Regions from separate parts of the Paenibacillus sp. FSL P4-0127 genome, predicted to be linked through region 2. Evidence: a T-box and tRNA genes for the amino acid it is inferred to sense, from the RefSeq annotation. Region 2 holds a T-box; the other holds one or more tRNA genes.
The links. A T-box is a leader RNA that pairs with one kind of tRNA and senses whether it is charged. The one in region 2 lies ahead of leuS (leucine--tRNA ligase), so its partner is inferred to be a tRNA-Leu.
Positions count from the first base shown of each region.

Region 1 (3,409 bases), on a different contig from region 2:
AGCAATCCCGGCAGCAACCGTCAGCAGTAAACGCCGCGACCACCAAGCTACCGCCATCGTCGGGATGGCGGCCAGCAGCATTTTATTTTCCATGAGCGGTATCCACTCCCCGTCGACCAGCAGCAGCAAAGGACCGATCAGCGCTCCAAGCACGGCCGGGGAAACAAAAGAAAGCCACTCCTTCGTGCGTTCGGACCATTTTATGCGGCTCCCGAGGACCAAAGATCCCGCGCGCAATAAATAAGTCCCCGCTCCAATCATCATAATAATCCAGAAAGCGCTGGTCACGTTTACCCTCACCCCATTTTTGCATATGTATTTTGCCGAAATGAACGCGTTGCCCGGGCCTGTTGACCTGAAATGCATTTCATAAACTATACTTTTAAACGGAGATCAAAAATATAAACCAATAGACCCGAAAGAGAGACACACTTGGGTAAGGAGGAGACCATTCATGAAACTGATCGCCGTTGATTTGGACGGTACGCTGTTGACATCCGAAAGCAAGCCGAGCACCGAGGGGCTGGATGCGATTCGCCAAGCGGCCGCCAAAGGCCACACCGTAACCCTATGCACCGGCCGGGCCAGCTTTGACGCTAAAGATTTGACGGGCGGCCTGGCTATCCCGATTATCGGTTTTAACGGAGCCGCCGTTTATGACGAACGCGGACAGCTGTTGCGGGAAACGCCGATCACAGCAGCCGCGGCTCAGGACGCGGTTCGATATCTGCTGGAGCAGCAAGTTTATTTTGAGATATTCTGCCCTGAGGCGATTTATTCCCCTTACGGCGGGGAGCGCAAGCTGCAGGCGGAACTGGATGTGCTGGCAAGCGCCAATCCGGCGGCCAGCCGCGAGCGCTTGTGGAAAAGCGCCCAAATCCAATTTGTCCAATTTGGTTTTCAACAGATCGAAGACCCTTTGCAGCTATTGAAGCGCGGGGCGCCGGTCTATAAGCTGCTGGTATTTACTTACGACGAAGCCAAGCTGGACCGTATCCGCAAGCACTTTGGCGGGCAGCGCCAGCTTCATACGACATCTTCCGCCGATCACACAGTGGAAATTATATCCACCGAAACCGATAAAGGGAACGCCCTGCGCTTTATGGCCGAGCATTTGGGGGTCCCCATGGCCGATACCGTCGTGATCGGCGACAGCTACAACGATATCTCCATGTTTCGCGTAGCCGGGACAAGCATTGCGATGGGCAACGCGGTCGATGAAATCAAGCAATTAAGCACCATGGTCACGCGCGACAACAATCACCATGGCGTGGCTTACGCTTTGAACCACCTGCTGAAACTGTAGCGGGCGGTTCATGGAACACGCGAGCGTGGCGGCTTCAAGGTTAGATCCGCAAAAAAACTCGGGGGAACTCTTGCCCAAGAGCTTGTAACGCTGATACTTTTCAGAATTCCCGCAAAAACTCAGGTTTTCGCGAGACACTATCGCCCAGCGGAACTCTAACGGTTGCAGCAGCCGCTATTTTTCGAAAAAAGACCTTTTCTAAATTCTAATGGTTACGAGCACCGTTATTTGCCTTAATCCAAGCAAAAATTACCGGTTTTCGGCGAAATAAGCGCCATGACAACCGTTACAATTTGAAATCAACGTTCCTGGAACAAATAGTGCTTGTGACAACCGTTAAATTTAACGAATCGCCTTTGGTTATGCAGAAAGAACCTTGCGTTCTGCAAGGTTCTTTCTGCAATTTGATGCGGTCGAGAGGACTCGAACCTCCACGGGCGTACGCCCACTACCCCCTCAAGATAGCGTGTCTGCCATTCCACCACGACCGCATATTCATATGTTCAGGGCTTCCACCCCTACTTGAAGCTTTGAAGAAAGCGTCGACCCGTTAGGGAATACTCTCGCTTCGCTCGAGACTGCGAAGTTTTCCTGCCGAAGCTTATGCTCCGACGAACCCCTATCAGGGCTTCTCCCCCTACTTGAAGCTATTAAGAAAGTGGTGACCCGTAGGGGATTCGAACCCCTGTTACCTCCGTGAAAGGGAGGTGTCTTAACCCCTTGACCAACGGGCCACAGCCTCATGCCGCTTGGAAGCAGCGACAAAATTGAGTATAGCAAAAACATGATCGCCTTGCAACCCCTAATTTTCAGGTTTACCTTTTAAAATTCTTTTTGAGAGAATTATAGGGAATTATCCTGCGCGCCAGTTCATCGCTGGATATCATTCTCATCCCTCTGCATAAAAGAACCTCCCGGATGAACGGGAGGTTCTTTTAGATCGTTATTTCAAAACGGAGAGAGAGGGATTCGAACCCTCGCACCGCTTACGCAGTCTAACCCCTTAGCAGAGGGTCCCCTTATAGCCACTTGGGTATCTCTCCAAGAATATGGCTCCCCGAACAGGACTCGAACCTGTGACAACTCGATTAACAGTCGAGTGCTCTACCGACTGAGCTATCGGGGAACATTTGAAATTGTGAGAACACCAATAAATTTATCACGATTAGGCGGCAAAGTCAAGATTTAGCGGCCATTCCCCTGAAGGACAAGCAATGGAAAATAAATATTGCAATCCGCAGGGAAATCAATAAAATAAACTTAACATTAAAATAATTTTAACGTTAAATTTATTTTTTAACGAGGTGATTGTTTTGAGCGAAAAAGTCCTGGTCAAAAGAAAAGGATTAGGAGGTTTAAAGCAGGAGCTGACAGTAAGCAGACCGTTTACGTATCTCCTTCTTGCCCGCGTCATCTCCAGATTTGGGGATTCGATCGATTCCATTGCCTACATCTGGATGGTGTATATGCTAACGGGATCCAAGGTTTTAATGGGGACTCTATTCGCTTTGAATTATGTCCCTAACTTGCTGTTCAGCTTTTTTGCGGGAACCCTGGTGGACCGCTGGCCCAAAAGAAATGTCGTTGTTGCAGCCTATCTGGGCCGGGGAATCCTCGTCAGCGTCACCGCTTTGATGTATTGGAAAGGGCTTCTGGCTCCGTGGCACTTGTATATTTTTACCTTGTTGATTTCCACGCTTGAATGCTTCGCCTCCCCCGCCGAGACCGCCTTGGTTCCACAGCTCCTTTCCAAGGAAAAACTGCTCAGCGGCAATTCCCTCAGCGCCACTGCGTCAAGAATCGCCGAGTTGGCGGGCATGGCGGCGGCCGGCGGTATCATCGCCTTTTGGGGAATATCGGCCGCGATTTTAATAGACGGACTTACCTTCACGGCCGCAGCCGCGCTCCTGGCCTTCCTTCGCGTTCCCCCGGTCTCCCTTCCCCCGTTAAACCAAGCAAGCAGCGCCTTTTTTCAAGAAGTCAAGGAAGGTCTGCGCTACCTTCAAGCGAACAAACTTGTCCTAACCCTTATTTTCACCGCAGCTTATGTGAACTTTTGTCTGTCGCCGTACAATGTGCTGAATGCGGTATACGTTAATGAAA
Region 1 is NZ_JBBOWY010000002.1:1,107,336-1,110,744, reverse strand. Features, by position in the region: gene NYE74_RS31325 (AzlD domain-containing protein) at 1-288, opposite strand, end outside; gene NYE74_RS31320 (Cof-type HAD-IIB family hydrolase) at 455-1,306, shown strand; tRNA gene NYE74_RS31315 (tRNA-Leu) at 1,715-1,797, opposite strand; tRNA gene NYE74_RS31310 (tRNA-Glu) at 1,966-2,040, opposite strand; tRNA gene NYE74_RS31305 (tRNA-Ser) at 2,261-2,349, opposite strand; tRNA gene NYE74_RS31300 (tRNA-Asn) at 2,357-2,432, opposite strand; gene NYE74_RS31295 (MFS transporter) at 2,620-3,409, shown strand, end outside.
Region 1: it has a tRNA-Leu gene. The T-box ahead of leuS (leucine--tRNA ligase) is inferred to sense a tRNA for this amino acid. The anticodon was not compared.

Region 2 (3,409 bases):
CGCAGCGTATCCGCGCCGTATTCACCCACGATTTCGTCCGGATTGATGACGTTGCCGCGGGATTTGCTCATTTTCTCGTTGTTGGTGCCCAGGATCATCCCTTGGTTCACAAGCTTATGGAACGGCTCCTTCGTGGTCACCACGCCGAGATCGTAAAGCACCTTGTGCCAGAAGCGGGCGTACAGCAGGTGAAGCACCGCGTGCTCGGCGCCGCCGATATACAGATCGACCGGCAGCCACTCCTGCTGCTTCTCTTTGGAGCACAGCTCCTTGTCGTTATGCGGATCGATGTACCGCAGATAATACCAGCAGCTGCCCGCCCACTGCGGCATCGTGTTCGTCTCGCGCCGCGCCGGCAGGCCGGTCTCCGGATCGGTCGTATTGACCCATTCCGTAACGTTCGCGAGCGGCGATTCCCCGGTGCCCGACGGCTTGATGGCGTCGACGTCCGGCAATACCAGCGGCAGCTGATCCTCCGGCACCGGCTTCATCGTGCCGTCTTCGAGATGGAGGATCGGGATCGGCTCGCCCCAATAACGCTGGCGGCTGAACAGCCAGTCGCGCAGGCGGTACGTCACCTTGCCGCGCCCTTTGCCGTTTTCCTCCAGCCAGGAGATCATTTTCTTGATCGCTTCCGCGTTGTTAAGCCCGTTCAGGAAACCGGAATTGACGTGCGGACCGTCGCCCGCGTACGCTTCCTTCGCCAGATCGCCGCCTTCGACCACTTCGAGGATCGGCAGCTCAAAACGCTTGGCGAACTCGTAGTCCCGCTCGTCATGCCCCGGCACGGCCATGATGGCCCCGGTGCCGTAGCCGGCGAGCACGTAATCGGCGATCCAGATCGGCAGCTTGGCGCCGTTCACCGGATTGATCGCGTAAGCGCCGGTAAATACGCCGGTTTTTTCCTTCGCCAGATCGGTCCGCTCCAGGTCGCTTTTGCGCGCGGCTTGATCTTGATAGGCCTCGACGGCTTCGCGCTGGGCGTCCGTCGTGATCGTTTTGACCAATTCATGCTCCGGTGCAAGCACCGCGTAGCTGGCCCCGAACAAGGTGTCCGGACGCGTCGTAAACACGGTCAGCGCCGCGTCATGGCCGTCGATCGCAAAAACGACTTCGGCCCCTTCGGATTTGCCGATCCAGTTACGCTGCATATCCTTGATGCTTTCCGACCAGTCGAGCTCTTCCAGATCTTCCAGCAGCCGTTCCGCATACTCGGTGATTTTCAGCACCCATTGGCGCATCGGCTTGCGAATGACCGGATGGCCGCCGCGTTCGCTTTTGCCGTCGATCACCTCTTCGTTGGCCAGCACCGTTCCCAGCGCAGGGCACCAGTTTACCGGCACCTCGGCCACATAAGCGAGACCTTTCTTATAAAGCTGGATAAAAATCCACTGGGTCCATTTGTAATATTCCGGATCGGTCGTGCTGATTTCGCGGTCCCAATCGTAGGAGAAGCCCAAAGATTTGATTTGGCGCCGGAAATTGTTGATGTTCTTGACCGTAATATCGCGGGGATGCTCGCCCGTATCGAGCGCGTGCTGCTCGGCCGGCAGGCCGAAAGCGTCCCACCCCATCGGATGCAGCACATTGTAGCCGCGCATCCGTTTATAACGGGAGACGATATCCGTCGCCGTATAACCTTCCGGGTGGCCTACATGAAGGCCCGCTCCCGAAGGATAAGGGAACATGTCGAGCGCGTAAAACTTCGGTTTGCCCGCCTCTTCCCGTGTTTTGAACGTATGATGCTCATCCCAGTAAGCCTGCCATTTCGGTTCGATGTTCTGAGCCCGGTAAACGGCATGAGGCGCATTATTGTCCGCCATAATCGAAAATCCTCCTTGAACAACCATTTTGAATTAACATTTTAGTGAGGGTTCAAAAAGTCAGGTTTTCAGCACCGAGAAGGTTGAATGAAGCTAGGGACTGAGTAGCGGAGCGTAGGTGAGCCTACGTGAGCAACGGAAGGCCCGGCTGAATTCAAGATTCGATGCCGATTAAGCTCCATTGTTCTACTTCGTGATCAAAAGATGACTTTTTGAACTACCTTTTTAAAATTAAAAAACCTCCCGCCCCGTAGCGTATCATCGCTAGGGACGGGAGGAAATTCCCGTGGTACCACCCTAGTTAGCGTCGGACATGCTTTGTCCTTCGCTCACTTTGCACCCTTAACGCGGGCGAGACGGCGATGTTCATGCGGCCGGCAATAAAGCCGTCAGCGTATCCGCCGCTACCGCAATTGCACCGCACTCCGAGGCGAGTTCATTCCGCGGCCAACCGGCTTGCACCTTCCGCCGGCTCTCTGCATGGTCTGTCCGAAAATACTGATTCCTCATCACTGCTTTGCAATATCCAGCTTTAAAATTGATTATAGACTATTATATCCAATCCGGCTCCCCAAAGTCAACGGCAGTCTTCGGCTAAACCCGGGCCCAGGAACGAAGGCTTTTGGCGCCGAATCAACTCCTGTTTACCCGGGTCAGCAGAACTTCCATGTCCTCTTCCCGAAGGCCTCCCTTGCTTAGCGAGACAAGCGCGCGCAGCGGCAGAAAATGAAGATCGGCCGCGGCGATATCAGCCGGTTTGTCCTCCGGAAATATCCCGCTATTCAGCTTGAATTGCTCGATCAGCGCCAGCGTCAGCGGGTCGGGAGCGGCTTTGGTCAACAGATCGCCCAACGTCGAGTTGCGCGTAAACGAGGGCCTCAGCTTGACGGCGCTCTCTACATAAACCGCTTCGGCCGCGGCGATATCCCGGGACGAACGCCCGATCAAAATATCGAAAAAGCCGCTTTCCACATGCCAGCCGCCCAGCTCCACATCGTAATAAGCAAACGCTCTTTTATTCAGCTCAAAAATTACCGTTTTCTCTTCGCCGGGCTGAAGCTCGAGCTTTTCAAAGCCCTTAAGCTCCTTCGGCGGACGGGCCACGGACGCCTCCCGGTCGCTTACGTACAGCTGCACGATTTCCTTGCCCGCCACCTCTCCGGCGTTTTTGATCCGCACGCTGACCGTCAACGTCTCATGCTCCCGGATTCTGGAGCTGCTGAGCGTTAAACCGGAGTATTCGAACCGGGTGTAGCTCAGGCCGTGTCCAAACGGAAACAGCGGTTCAAGCGCTTTGGCGTCATAGTAGCGATAGCCGACGAACACCCCTTCCTTATATTCGGCGCGGTCCTGACCGCCCGGAAAAAACAGATGGGACGGGTTATGCTCGAGCGCCGCCGGAAAGGTTTCGGCCAGCTTGCCGCTTGGATTGGCGTCGCCGAACAGCAGATCGGCCACCGCCCCTCCGGCCGCCTGTCCGCCCAAATAAGCCTCCAGCACGGCCCGGGTTTGGCCGATCCAGGGCATCTCCACCGGCGAACCGTTGCTCAGCACCACGACCAGATTGCTCTGGACCTTGGCCACCT
Region 2 is NZ_JBBOWY010000001.1:3,118,749-3,122,157, reverse strand. Features, by position in the region: gene leuS (leucine--tRNA ligase) at 1-1,823, opposite strand, end outside; T-box leader at 2,087-2,345, opposite strand; gene NYE74_RS13935 (glycoside hydrolase family 3 C-terminal domain-containing protein) at 2,457-3,409, opposite strand, start outside.